Regions from separate parts of the Streptomyces sp. NPDC058279 genome, predicted to be linked through region 1. Evidence: riboswitches for the same ligand, from Rfam matches in the RefSeq annotation. Region 1 holds a riboswitch; each other region holds the start of a gene.
What was found. A riboswitch is a leader RNA that binds a small molecule or an ion and turns the genes downstream of it on or off. The one in region 1 is predicted to bind thiamine pyrophosphate.
Positions count from the first base shown of each region.

Region 2: another riboswitch for thiamine pyrophosphate. It lies ahead of thiC (phosphomethylpyrimidine synthase ThiC); the one in region 1 lies ahead of ACFVXJ_RS22365 (thiamine ABC transporter substrate binding subunit).
Region 3: another riboswitch for thiamine pyrophosphate. It lies ahead of thiO (glycine oxidase ThiO); the one in region 1 lies ahead of ACFVXJ_RS22365 (thiamine ABC transporter substrate binding subunit).

Region 1 is NZ_JBHVYA010000012.1:88,754-93,116, forward strand. Features, by position in the region: gene ACFVXJ_RS22360 (ABC transporter permease) at 1-1,312, opposite strand, end outside; gene ACFVXJ_RS22365 (thiamine ABC transporter substrate binding subunit) at 1,396-2,493, opposite strand; TPP riboswitch at 2,580-2,689, opposite strand; gene rlmN (23S rRNA (adenine(2503)-C(2))-methyltransferase RlmN) at 2,767-3,879, opposite strand; gene ACFVXJ_RS22375 (phosphatidate cytidylyltransferase) at 4,040-4,363, opposite strand, start outside.
Region 2 is NZ_JBHVYA010000004.1:304,416-308,778, forward strand. Features, by position in the region: gene ACFVXJ_RS11175 (SsgA family sporulation/cell division regulator) at 1-73, shown strand, start outside; gene ACFVXJ_RS11180 (YibE/F family protein) at 143-1,549, opposite strand; TPP riboswitch at 1,632-1,779, shown strand; gene thiC (phosphomethylpyrimidine synthase ThiC) at 1,773-3,560, shown strand; gene ACFVXJ_RS11190 (hypothetical protein) at 3,682-4,363, opposite strand, start outside.
Region 3 is NZ_JBHVYA010000002.1:110,578-114,940, forward strand. Features, by position in the region: gene thiE (thiamine phosphate synthase) at 1-625, opposite strand, end outside; gene ACFVXJ_RS05255 (Rv2175c family DNA-binding protein) at 716-1,081, opposite strand; gene ACFVXJ_RS05260 (NAD(P)/FAD-dependent oxidoreductase) at 1,149-2,375, opposite strand; TPP riboswitch at 2,467-2,579, shown strand; gene thiO (glycine oxidase ThiO) at 2,577-3,758, shown strand; gene thiS (sulfur carrier protein ThiS) at 3,755-3,955, shown strand; gene ACFVXJ_RS05275 (thiazole synthase) at 3,959-4,363, shown strand, end outside.

The DNA of each region.
Region 1 (4,363 bases):
GCACCGCGGCCGCCTCCCGCAGCCGCCCGTCCACCGCGCGCAGCACCGGCAGCATGGTCCGTACCACGAACGGCACCCCCACCAGCGCCTGCGCGAGCGGCACCAGGATCCACGAGGTCCGCAGGTCCAGCGGCGGCTCGTCCAACGTGATCAGGAACCCGAAGCCGACGGTCACCGCCGACACCCCCAGCGGCAGCATCAGCAGCGCGTCGAAGCCGCGCACGAACCGCCCGCCGCGCCGGGACAGCGCGGCCGCCGCGAGCCCCCCGACGAACAGCGCGATGGCCGTCGCGGCCAGCGCGTACTCCAGGGAGTTCCCGATCGACTCCAGGGGCGGGACCAGGAACGTCCCCGATCCGACCTCCGCCAGCGCCCGGTAGAAACCGAGCCCGTAGCCGCCGGGGGCGTCGAACGAGCGCTCCACCAGCACACCGAGCGGCAGCACGATCAGCAGCGCCACGACCAGCAGCACCCCGGCCAGCAGCGCGCGCTGCGCGGGCCCCTGCGGCCGGTGCGCGGTCCCCGCGGCGTCCACCAGTCGCAGGGCGGTCTCCCGTCGGCGCACGGTCCGGGCGTGCACGGCCAGGACGAGGCCCATCGCGACGAACTGGACCATGGTGAGCACGGCGGCCGTCGGCAGGTCCAGCAGTTGCGCGGTCTGCCGGTAGACCTCCACCTCCAGGGTGGAGTAGGAGGGGCCGCCCAGGATCTGCACGACGCCGAAGGAGGAGAAGGTGAACAGGAACACCATCAGCGCGGCGGCGGCCACCGCCGGGGCCAGGGCGGGCAGTGTCACCCGCCGCCACGCCGCGATCCGCCCGGCGCCCAGCACCCGCGCGGCCTCCTCCTGGCGTGGGTCGAGCTGTGCCCAGAGCCCGCCCACCGTCCGTACGACGACGGCGTAGTTGAAGAAGACGTGGGCGAGGAGGATGGCCCAGACGGTGGTGTCGAGCCGGACCCCCCACAGTTCGTCCAGCAGCCCGCCCCGGCCGACCAGAGCCAGGAAGGCCGTGCCGACCACCACGGTCGGCAGCACGAACGGAACCGTGACCACCGCCCGCACCAGCCCCTTGCCCGGGAAGTCGAAGCGGGCGAAGACGTACGCGCCGGGGAGCGCGATCAGCAGCGTGAGCCCGGTCGAGGCGAGTGCCTGCCAAGTGGTGAACCACAGCACGTCGGCGATGTCGGGCCGGGCGAGCACCTCGGCGATCCGGCCGAACTGCCAACCCTCGTCGGTCTTGAGCCCGCGCCCGACGATCGCGGCGACGGGATAGGCGAAGAACAGCCCGAAGAAGACGAGCGGGACGGCCATCAGGGCGAGCCTGACGGCCGTGGCCCGCCCGCGCTCCCGCCCCGCGGGGACGGGAGCGGGGGCCGCGGGAGCGCTCCGGCGTGCTACTTCACGACGAGCGAGGACCATGCCTTGACCCACTGCTCACGGTTCTTGGCGATGACGTCCGGCGCGACGTTCTCCGGCTTGTCGATCACCACTCCGTGCTTCGTGAACACCTCCGGCAGCTTGGCGTCCTTGACCACCGGGTCCACGAACATCTGGAGCGGCATGTCCTCCTGGAACTTCTTGCTCACCAGGAAATCGAGGAGCGCCTTGCCGCCCGCCTCGTTCTTCGCGCCCTTGAGCAGGCCGGCGAACTCGATCTGGCGGAAGCAGGTGCCGGTGGCGACGCCCGTCGGCGCCTCGGCCGGCTGCGGGTCGGCGTAGAGAACCTCGGCCGGCGGGCTGGAGGCGTAGGAGACGACCAGCGGCCGGTCGCCCTTGGCCTTCTTGCCGCCGGCGGAGCCGGAGAACCGCTCGTTGTACGCCTGTTCCCAGCCGTCGACGACCTCGACGCCGTTGGCCTTGAGCTTGCTCCAGTAGTCCTTCCAGCCTTCGTCGCCGTACTTGCCGACGGAGGCGAGGAGGAAGCCGAGGCCGGGCGAGGAGGTCGCGGCGTTCTCGGTGACCAGCAGGTTCTTGTACTCGGGCTTGATCAGGTCGTCCAGCGTCTGCGGCGGGGCGAGCTTCTTGTCCGCGAAATACTGCTTGTCGTAGTTGACGCAGATGTCGCCGGAGTCCACCGGGGTGACCCGGTGCTGCCGGTCGAGCACGTACTCGGGCTTGACGTCGCCGAGGCCCTTGGCCTCGTAGGGCGTGAAGATGCCGTTGTCGAGGGCGCGGGAGAGCAGCGTGTTGTCCACGCCGAAGAAGACGTCGCCGCGCGGCGAGCCCTTGGTGAGGATCTCCTGGTTGAGCGCGGCGCCGGCGTCCCCGGACTTCAGCACCTTGACGGTGTAGCCGCTCTGCTGCTCGAACTCCTTGAGGACCGGCTCGCTCACGGCGAAGGAGTCGTGGGAGACGAGGGTGACGGTCTTGGACTTCGGCGCGTCGCTCGCGCCCGCGGCCTTGTCCTTGGCATCGCCGCCGCAGGCGCTGAGCGTCGTGACGCCCAGCGCGGTCGCGAGCAGCGCGCCCGCGAACTTCTTGGTGGTGCTCACTGGTGAATTCCTCCTGGGATGTCCAGGAGAAGACGCGGCCCTGCCCGGCGCTCCATGCGAGCGGTCGCCGGGCAGGGCGCAACAGCTTGAGTGAATGACCGAACTTCCTACCCCGAATGACCGGGGCGAGGTTCAGAGGGTCTGCGGATGACGGTTACCGCACTCTCAGCGCTGTGGCGCTCCCCTGTCGGAATATGCAATTGGTTCGGCCACAGGGTACCCCGTGGCCGATCCGGCCCCCAGGAGAGTCCGCCCGGGGCGGGCGGGGCGGGGTCAGCGCTCGGACGCGGCCAGCTGACCGCAGGCGCCGTCGATCTCCTGGCCGCGGGTGTCTCGTACGGTCACCGGGACGCCGTGCCGGGCGATCGCCTCGACGAACGCCTTCTCGTCCTCGGGCCGCGAGGCGGTCCACTTCGAGCCGGGCGTCGGGTTCAGCGGGATCAGGTTGACGTGGACCCGCTTGCCCTTGAGCAGCCTGCCGAGCAGGTCACCGCGCCACGCCTGGTCGTTGATGTCCCGGATCAGGGCGTACTCGATCGAGACGCGGCGGCCGGACTTCTCGGCGTACTCCCAGGCCGCGTCCAGCACCTCGCGCACCTTCCAGCGGGTGTTCACCGGCACCAAGGTGTCGCGCAGCTCGTCGTCGGGCGCGTGCAGCGAGACGGCGAGACGGCACTTGAAGCCCTCGTCGGCGAAGCGCAACATGGCCGGGACCAGGCCGACGGTGGAGACGGTGATGCCGCGCTGCGACAGGCCGAGGCCGTCGGGCTCCGGGTCGGTCAGCCGGCGGATCGAGCCGACGACGCGGTTGTAGTTGGCGAGCGGCTCGCCCATCCCCATGAAGACGATGTTCGACAGTCGGGCCGGTCCTCCGGGGACCTCGCCGTCGCGCAGGGCGCGCATGCCGTCGACGATCTGGTGCACGATCTCGGCGGTCGACAGGTTGCGGTCCAGCCCGGCCTGGCCGGTGGCGCAGAACGGGCAGTTCATGCCGCAGCCGGCCTGGGAGGAGATGCACATGGTGACCCGGTCGGGGTAGCGCATCAGCACGGACTCCACCAGGGTGCCGTCGTGCAGCTTCCACAGGGTCTTGCGGGTGGTGTCCTCGTCGCAGGAGATGTGCCGCACGACGCTCATCAGGTCGGGCAGCAGCTCCTGGCGGAGCCGCTCCCGCGAGGCCGCCGGGATGTCGGTCCACTCGGCGGGGTCGTGCGCGTACCGCGCGAAGTAGTGCTGTGAGAGCTGCTTGGCCCGGAACGGCTTCTCGCCGATCGCGGCGACCGCCTCGCGGCGTTCGGCCGGGGTCATGTCGGCGAGGTGCCGGGGCGGCTTCTTCGCTCCGCGAGGGGCGACGAAAGTGAGCTCTCCCGGAACGGGGCGGGCCATGGCGGGTACTCCTTGTAAGACGAAAGGCGCGCCGCAGAAGCAGCGCGCCTTTCAAGAGTAACCGCCCGGACCCACCCGAAGCCTTCGCGTGTACGTCGCCGCAGCTCAGCGGGGCCGCACTGGTGAAAAACCCGCGGGTCGGAGCCCCCGGGGGCGGGTATCAGCCGGTGCCGACGAACGCGGCGAGCAGCAGCCACACCACCGGGGCGGTCGGCAGCAGCGAGTCGAGCCGGTCCATGATGCCGCCGTGACCGGGGAGCAGGGTGCCCATGTCCTTGATGCCCAGGTCCCGCTTGATCATCGACTCGCCGAGGTCGCCCAGGGTGGCGCTGACCGCGACGGCCAGCCCCAGCAGCAGGCCCTGCCACCATTCGCCGTCGTGGATGAGGAACTCCATGCACAGCGCGCCCGCCGCCATCGCGAACGCCACCGCGCCGGCCAGGCCCTCCCGGGTCTTGCCGGGGCTGATGCGCGGGGCGAGCTT
Region 2 (4,363 bases), on a different contig from region 1:
CGAAGGGACACTGGACGAGGCGCTCGACAGAATCCTCGCCGAGTCCCGGCAGAACGAGCAGAACGCCGGCTGACGGGACTGACTCCGACCGCCCCCACCCGGCCCCCTCACGCCGGCCCGGCTCGGCTCCGCTCGGCTCCGGTCAGCGCTTGCGCCGACGCCCTCGGCCACCGCGTGAGGGCTTCGCGGCCGGGGTGGTGCTCGGGTCCCCCGGCCGGTCGGCGGAAACCACCAGCGCCGCCAGGGCGGTGGTCACCGGTACGGAGGCCACGAGCCCGATGGAGCCGACCAATGTCCTGACGATCTCCTCGGCGACCAACTCACTGTTGGCCACCGCACCCATGCTGCTGTTCGCGATGGAGAAGAGAAGGAGCAAGGGGAGCGCCGCGCCGGCGTAGGCGAGCACCAGGGTGTTGACCACGGAGGCGATGTGGTCGCGTCCGATCCTGATGGCGGCTCGGTACAAGGCACGTGATCCCATGGTGGGATCGGCTTGGTGCAGCTCCCAGACCGCCGACGTCTGGGTGACCGTCACGTCGTCGAGCACGCCGAGGGATCCGATGATCACCCCCGCCAGCAACAGACCGCTCAGGTCGATGTCGGGATACAGGCCGTGGATCAGTCCCGTGTTGTCATCGGTGTTGCCACTGAGGAACCCCCATCCGATGAAGAGCGAACCCAACAGACCGATCAGCACCAGCGACGCCAGCGTGCCGAGAACGGCGACCGAGGTGCGTGCCGTCAGGCCGTGACACATGTAGAGCGCGATCAGCATGATCGCGCTGGCCCCGATGACGGCTACGACCAGCGGATTGGAGCCCTGCAGGATCGCCGGGAGGATGAACAGCGTCAGCACGCCGAAGCTGACGACCAGTGCCACCAGGGCGAACACGCCGCGCATCCGGCCGACCACGACGACGGCGATGGCGAAGATACCGGCCAGCAAGGCCAACGGGAGCTTCCGGTTCAGGTCGATGACCGAGTACTGGAGGTCCCGTGGGGCGTCCGGCGCGTAGGCCACCACCACCTCTTGGCCGTTCGACAACTGCCGCGGGGCTCCCGGCTGGACGATCTCCACGAAGGTGCGGCCCTTGTCCGGGCCGGTACCGACCTCGACGGTCGCCTTTTTGCACGCACCGGTCTGTTCCGCCGTGGCCTCGCGCCCCGAAGGGGTCGACGTGTCGCCCGTGGGTGGAACCTGCGAGGCGTTGACGGACTTGCAGTCCACACTCGCCAACGAGACGACCTTGCCCTGTTGGGTTTGCCGGTCGAACCCGACACCGGTCCGCTCGTGCGCGGGGGCTCCGCCCGGCCAGAGCACCACCATCCCGACGAAGACGGCGGCCGCGAAGGGGATCAATACGGCGGCGATGACCTTGCGCAGGTGCAGGGAGACAGGAGCCGCCGGGCCGTGCCCATGGCTGTGGGAATGGCCGTGCGCGGACCGGGGGGAGGGCGCGTGTGCGGATTCGTCGGCATGTCCGTGGTGCGTGTGTCCGTGGTCGGTGTGACCCGGGGGCTCGGGGGGACTGATGGGAGGTTGCGGCAAGGACGTCACCGACCGATCATCGCAAGAGATGAGGGGGGCCCACTGTTCAGCACGCCACAGATGACGCTAGCGTGGGGGCTACTTTGCACAACGCGGGAGCTCGGAGCACCGGGCTGAGAGGGCGCTGATCACCGTACGCACGCCGAAACGGCGGGTACGGGAGGAGGCTGCGTCGACCGCCGAACCTGTTACCGGGTAATGCCGGCGTAGGGAGATAGGTCTCATGACCATTCAGGATGCACGCACGCCTGCCGTCAGCCAGGACGCCGACGGCCAGACCGGGCGCGAGCCGGGCTGGCACAAGGGATATGTGGCGGGCTCCCGGCCCGACATCCGGGTGCCGGTCCGCCAGGTCCACCTCACCAACGGCAAGGACGTGACGCTCTACGACACGTCCGGTCCGTACACCGACCCGCAGATCGAGACCGACGTCCGCCGGGGTCTTCCCGCGCTCCGGGAGAACTGGATCATCGGGCGGGGGGACACCGAGGAGTACGCGGGCCGTCCCGTGCGCCCCGAGGACGACGGCATCAAGCACACCTCGCCGCGCGGTGGCCTCAAGAACCTCGACGCGGTCTTCCCGGGTCGCCCGCGCCAGCCCCGCCGCGGCCGGGGCGGCGCGGCGGTCACCCAGCTCGCGTACGCCCGCCGGGGCGAGATCACCCCGGAAATGGAGTACGTGGCGATCCGCGAGAACGTCTCCCCGGAGGTCGTCCGCGAGGAGATCGCCGCAGGTCGCGCCGTGCTTCCGGCCAACGTCAACCACCCGGAGATCGAGCCGATGATCATCGGCAAGCGGTTCCTGGTGAAGGTCAACGCCAACATCGGCAACTCCGCGGTCACCTCCTCCATCGAGGAGGAGGTCGACAAGATGACCTGGGCGACCAAGTGGGGCGCCGACACGGTCATGGACCTCTCCACCGGTCGCAACATCCACACGACGCGCGAGTGGGTGCTCCGCAACTCCCCGGTCCCGATCGGCACCGTTCCCCTCTACCAGGCGCTCGAAAAGGTCGACGGCCGCGCCGAAGAGCTGACGTGGGAGATCTACAAGGACACGGTCATCGAGCAGGCCGAGCAGGGCGTCGACTACATGACGGTGCACGCCGGCGTGCTGTTGCCGTACGTCCCGCTGACTGCCCGGCGCAAGACCGGCATCGTCTCCCGCGGCGGCTCGATCATGGCCGCGTGGTGCCTCGCCCACCACAAGGAGAACTTCCTCTACACGAACTTCGAGGAGCTCTGCGAGATCCTCGCGACGTACGACGTCACCTACTCGCTGGGCGACGGACTGCGCCCCGGTTCCATCGCCGACGCCAACGACGCCGCGCAGTTCGCGGAGTTGAAGACGCTGGGCGAGCTGAACACGATCGCCAAGCGGCACAACGTCCAGACGATGATCGAGGGCCCGGGCCACGTCCCGATGCACAAGATCAAGGAGAACATCGACCTCCAGCAGGAGATCTGCGAGGAGGCGCCGTTCTACACCCTCGGGCCGCTGACCACGGACGTCGCACCCGCGTACGACCACATCACCTCGGGCATCGGCGCGGCGATGATCGCCTGGTGGGGCACCGCGATGCTCTGCTACGTCACGCCCAAGGAGCATCTGGGTCTGCCCAACCGGGACGACGTGAAGACCGGCGTCATCACTTACAAGATCGCGGCGCACGCTGCTGACCTGGCGAAAGGCCACCCCGGAGCTCAGGAGTGGGACGACGCCCTGTCGGACGCCCGGTTCGAGTTCCGCTGGGAGGACCAGTTCAACCTGGCCCTCGACCCGGACACCGCCCGCGAGTTCCACGACGAGACCCTGCCGGCCGAGCCGGCCAAGACCGCGCACTTCTGCTCCATGTGCGGTCCGAAGTTCTGCTCGATGAAGATCTCCCAGGACATCCGTCGTGAACACGGTGGAGACCTCAAGGCCGAGGAGATCGAGGCCGGCATGGCGGAGAAGTCCGCGGAGTTCGCGGCCTCGGGCAACCGGGTCTACCTGCCGCTCGCCGACTGAGGCTGCACCGCGTACGGAGCGCACCCGCGACCCATGGGGGGAGTCGCGGGCCCGTTCCACGAGGGTGTTCCACGCTCCACTCGGATGTTTCACGTGAAACGCGTCTGTTTCACGTGAAACATCACTCCCGTTCGGGCTCCGAACCGCCGAAGTCGGGGCTCGTGAAGTCCGGTGGGGCGTAGTCGGGACGTGGGCTTTGGGAGGCGGAGGTGGCTCCGGGGCTGGTGAAGTCCGGCCGGCTGTATCCCAGGCTGGGTATGCGTCCGGCATGCGGAGTGCGCGGGGTCGGATAGCCGGGGCCGGCGCTCGGATCGGCCAGTGCGTCCCGGAGGAACGGCATGATGCCGCGTTCCAGCAGGGCGTTGCGCCATGCCTCTCGGGCACGCGAGAGCTCGTCGGGTACGGCCGCCGCCTCCTCGGCCGCGACCTCCGTGGAACTGTTGCGGACGGCGGTCACGAGCAACCCGATCACCGCGAAGAGCAGTGCGGCCACGGTGAGCCCACCGAAGAGCCATCCCGCCGTCAGCATGGTCCGGGCAAAGGCAGGCTCGGGATCGATCATCTTGAGGCTGTAGCCCACCAACAGGAAGATCAGCATGGCGGTACCGGCCAGGACCGGCGCGAGAACCGCGACCACGGCGCTCACGCCCACACCGCCGGCCTGTCCATCCCCGTCGTGTTCGCCCGTCGTACCCGGGGCCGACAGACGCTCGTCGCGCAATTGCGCGCGGACTTTGACGTAGTGGTCGTATTCGGCCGCGGCCGCGGCCGTCAGCAAGGCGGTGGCACTCATGGCCATGGTG
Region 3 (4,363 bases), on a different contig from region 1:
GCTCGCGGACCCGCTTGGCGAGTTCGTTGGCGGCGGCGCCGGGGTCGGTGGCCTCGGTGATGGCCCGTACGACCACGATGCGGGTGGCGCCGGCGTCGAGCACCTGGTCCAGGTTCGTGGCGTCGATGCCGCCGATGGCGAACCAGGGGCGGTCCTGGCGCAGGGAGGCCGCGTACCGCACGAGGTCGAGGCCGGGGGCGTGCCGGCCGGGCTTGGTGGGGGTCGGCCAGCAGGGGCCGGTGCAGAAGTAGTCCACGCCGGGCTCGGCGACGGCCGCGTCGACCTCGGACCCGCCGTGGCAGGAGCGGCCGACGAGGACGTTCCCGCCGAGGATCGCCCGGGCGGCGGGGACGGGGATGTCGCCCTGGCCGAGGTGGAGCACGTCGGAGCCGATGGCGTGCGCGACGTCGGCACGGTCGTTGACGGCGAGCAGCTTGCCGTGGTGGCGGGCGGCCTCGGCGAAGACTCGGAGGTGTTCGAGTTCCTCGCCGGCCTCCATGCCCTTGTCGCGGAGCTGGACGATGTCCACGCCGCCGGCCAGGGCGGCGTCGAGGAACTCGGGGAGGTCGCCCTGCCGCTTGCGGGCGTCCGTGCACAGGTAGAGCCGGGCGTCGGACAGCAGCATGGGTGTACCCCCGGGGGTCGTGGCGGTGTACGGGCCGCGGGTGGCCCGTACACCGGGCGGGTCAGTCCGTATGGATCAGTGCGGGTGGAATCAGAGGGCGAGCGCCTGAGCGCGGCGCTTCACCTCCGTGCCACGATTCTCGCTCAGCGCCTGCGCGGGGGTGCCGGGGAGGGTCGGGTCGGGGGTGAACATCCACTCCAGGATCTCCTCGTCGGAGAAGCCGTCGTCGCGGAGGACCGTCAGCAGGCCGGTGAGGCCCTTGACGATCTTGTCGCCGTCGATGAAGGGGGCGGGGACCTGGAGGGAGCGGTTCTCACCGCGGCGCACCGCGAGCAGCTGACCTTCCTTGACCAGCTGGCGGACCCGGGTCACTTCGATGTCGAGCATCTCGGCGATGTCGGGGAGGTAGAGCCAGGCGGGGACAAGGGCATCGATCTTTGCGTCAATCTCGGTCACGGGCACAAGCCTGCCATCTCGGACTCGCCGCCGGTACCTGGACCACCCCGTCCGGGTTGGGGCCGGGTCAGACGGCCGCCGACTTGAGCGGGGTGTCGGAGTCGGAGACCGCCGCCGCGGAGACCGCCGTGCCGGCCTCGATCAGGCGGCGCCCCTGCGCCAGGTCCCGGGGCCGCCCCACCGCCAGGACCGCCACCAGCGCCCCGCCGCGCAGCCAGCACACCGACCACGACGGGCCGGCCGGATCGCCGCGCCACACCATCTCGTCCGCCCCGCCGTGGTGTCCCGCGTACTGCACGAACCGCCCGAACTGCTCCGACCAGAAGTACGGCACCGGGTCGTAGGGCTCGGTCTCCACCGCCTCCCCCGCGACCACGTTCGCCGCGACCACCCTCGGGCCCTGGAGCGCGTTGTCCCAGTGGTGGACCAGCAGCCGCTGCCCGTACCGCGCCGAGGGGAACGACGCGCAGTCCCCGACCGCGTACACGCCCGGCACGGAGGTCCGCAGCCGGGAGTCGGCGGTGACCGACCCGTCCGCGCCCAGCTCGACCCCGGATCCGGCCAGCCAGTCCGTCGCCGGCCGCGCCCCGACGCCGACGACGACCGCGCCCGCCTCCAGCGTCCGCCCGTCCGCCAGATGGACCCGGCCCTCCTCCACGGACGCCACCCGGGCCCCGGTCAGCAGTTCCGCGCCCGCCTCGGCGTACCAGCGCCCCATCGGCTCGGCGACCTCCGCCGGCACGGCACCGGCCAGCACCCGCTCCGCCGCCTCGACCACGGTCACCGGGCAGCCCGCCTCCCGGGCCGCCGTCGCGAACTCCGCGCCGATCCACCCGGCGCCGACCACCACCACCGGCGGCGCCGCCGCGAGCACCGGCCGCAGCCGGGTCGCGTCGTCCAGCGTGCGCAGCAGGTGCACGCCGGGGACCCCGTCGGAGCCGGGCAGGGTCAGCGGGCGGGCGCCGGTCGCCAGGACGAGGACGTCGTACGGGACCGGGCCCGCCTCGGTGTCCACGACGCGCGCTTCGGCCCGTAGCCCGGTGACCTCGACGCCGAGCCGCAGGCCGATGCCGAGGGCCTCGAAGTCCACGTCGAAGGCGGAGCCCTCGGCCTTGCCGAGCAGCACCGCCTTGGACAGCGGGGGCCGGTCGTAGGGCTGGTGGGGTTCGGCTCCCAGCAGCGTCACGGGGCCGGTGAAGCCCTGTTCCCGCAGGGCGACCGCGGTCTGCACCCCGGCCATTCCGGCACCGACGATGACGACGCCGCTCTGAGTCTGTTCCGTCTGCTCGCTCACGCGGCCCACCCTAATCTTCTGACGTTTCATCAGGAACATGCCCGGGGGAGGCAGCCTTACCCGGCGTGCGCGGCGGGGTTAGTCTGGCCACCGTACCTATCGCGGGAGTCCGGACGCACCGGGCTGAGAGGGAGGCTGGCCGGCCTCCGACCGTACGAACCTGATCCGGGTCATGCCGGCGAAGGGAGGGGCTGGACGCCCATGCACTCGTCTCGGAGGGGATCCCCGAAGGGGTCCGACGTCCTCGTCATCGGGGGCGGCATCATCGGCCTGGTCACCGCCTGGCGCGCCGCCCGGCGCGGACTGCGGACCGTACTGGCCGACCCGGCCCCCGGCGGCGGCGCCGCCCAGGTCGCGGCCGGCATGCTCGCCGCCGTCACCGAGCTGCACTACGGCGAGGAGACCCTGCTCGGGCTCAATGTCGCCTCCGCCGCCCGCTACCCGGAGTTCGCCGCCGAACTCGCCGAGGCGAGCGGCGGCATGGACATCGGCTACCGGGCCTGCGGCACCCTCGCCGTCGCGCTCGACGCCGACGACCGCCTCCACCTGCGGGAGCTGCACGCCCTCCAGCGCCGCTGCGGGCTGGACTCACAGTGGCTGACCGGCCGCGAGTGTCGCCGCCTGGAGCCCATGCTGGCCCCGGGCGTACGCGGCGGGCTGCGGGTCGACGGCGACCACCAGGTCGATCCGCGCCGCCTGACGGCCGCGCTGCTGGCCGCCTGCGAACGCGCCGGTGTGGCCGTGCACCGGGCGGTCGCCGCCCGGCTCCTCGTCTCCGGCGACCGGGCCGCCGGCGCCCTGCTCGACGACGGTACGGAGCTCCGCGCCGGCCAGACGGTCCTGGCGGCGGGCTCGCTCTCGGGGCGGTTGCCCGGGGTGCCGCCGGAGGTGGCGGTCCCGGTGCGGCCGGTGAAGGGCCAGGTGCTGCGGCTGACGGTGCCCGCCCCGTACGCGCCGTTCCTGTCCCGGACCGTACGGGCGGTCGTGCGCGGCAGCCACGTCTACCTCGTGCCGCGGGAGAACGGCGAACTCGTCGTCGGCGCGACCAGCGAGGAGCTGGGCTGGGACACCACCGTCACCGCCGGCGGGGTCTACGAGCTGCTGCGCGACGCCCACGAGCTGGTGCCGGGCATCACCGAACTGCCACTGACCGAGACCCGGGCCGGGCTGCGGCCCGGCTCCCCCGACAACGCCCCGCTGCTGGGGCCGACCGCGCTTCCCGGTCTGCACCTGGCGACGGGGCACTACCGCAACGGGGTGCTGCTGACCCCGCTCACCGGCGACGTGATGGCGGAGCTGCTGGCCACCGGCACGCTGCCGGAGATCGCCCGCCCCTTCACCCCGCGCCGGTTCACCGAGGCACGTCAGGAGTCGTACGCATGACCATCTCCGTCAACGGCGAGCCGCGCGAGGTCGCGGCCGGCACCACGCTCGACGCGGTGGTCGCCGGCTTGACCGTGGCCTCCAAGGGGGTCGCCGCGGCCCTCAACGAGACGGTCGTGCCGCGCGGGCGGTGGCCGCACACCCTGCTGGACGACGGCGACCGGGTCGAGGTCCTGACCGCGGTGCAGGGAGGCTGACCCATGGCGGACGACGTCTTCACCCTCGGCGGCCGGAGCTTCGCCTCCCGCCTGATCATGGGCACGGGCGGCGCCCCGAGCCTGGACGTGCTGGAGCGCGCGCTGGTCGCCTCCGGTACGGAACTCACGACCGTCGCCATGCGCCGGCTGGACCCGACGGTCCAGGGCTCGGTGCTGTCGGTGCTGGACAAGCTCGGCATCGCGGTGCTGCCGAACACGGCGGGCTGCTTCACGGCGGGCGAGGCCGTGTTGACGGCGCGCCTGGCCCGGGAGGCGCTGGGCACGGACTGGATCAAGCTGGAGGTCGTCGCGGACGAACGCACCCTGCTGCCGGACGGCGTCGAGCTGCTGGACGCCGCCGAGATCCTGGTCGACGACGGCTTCACGGTGCTGCCGTACACGAACGAC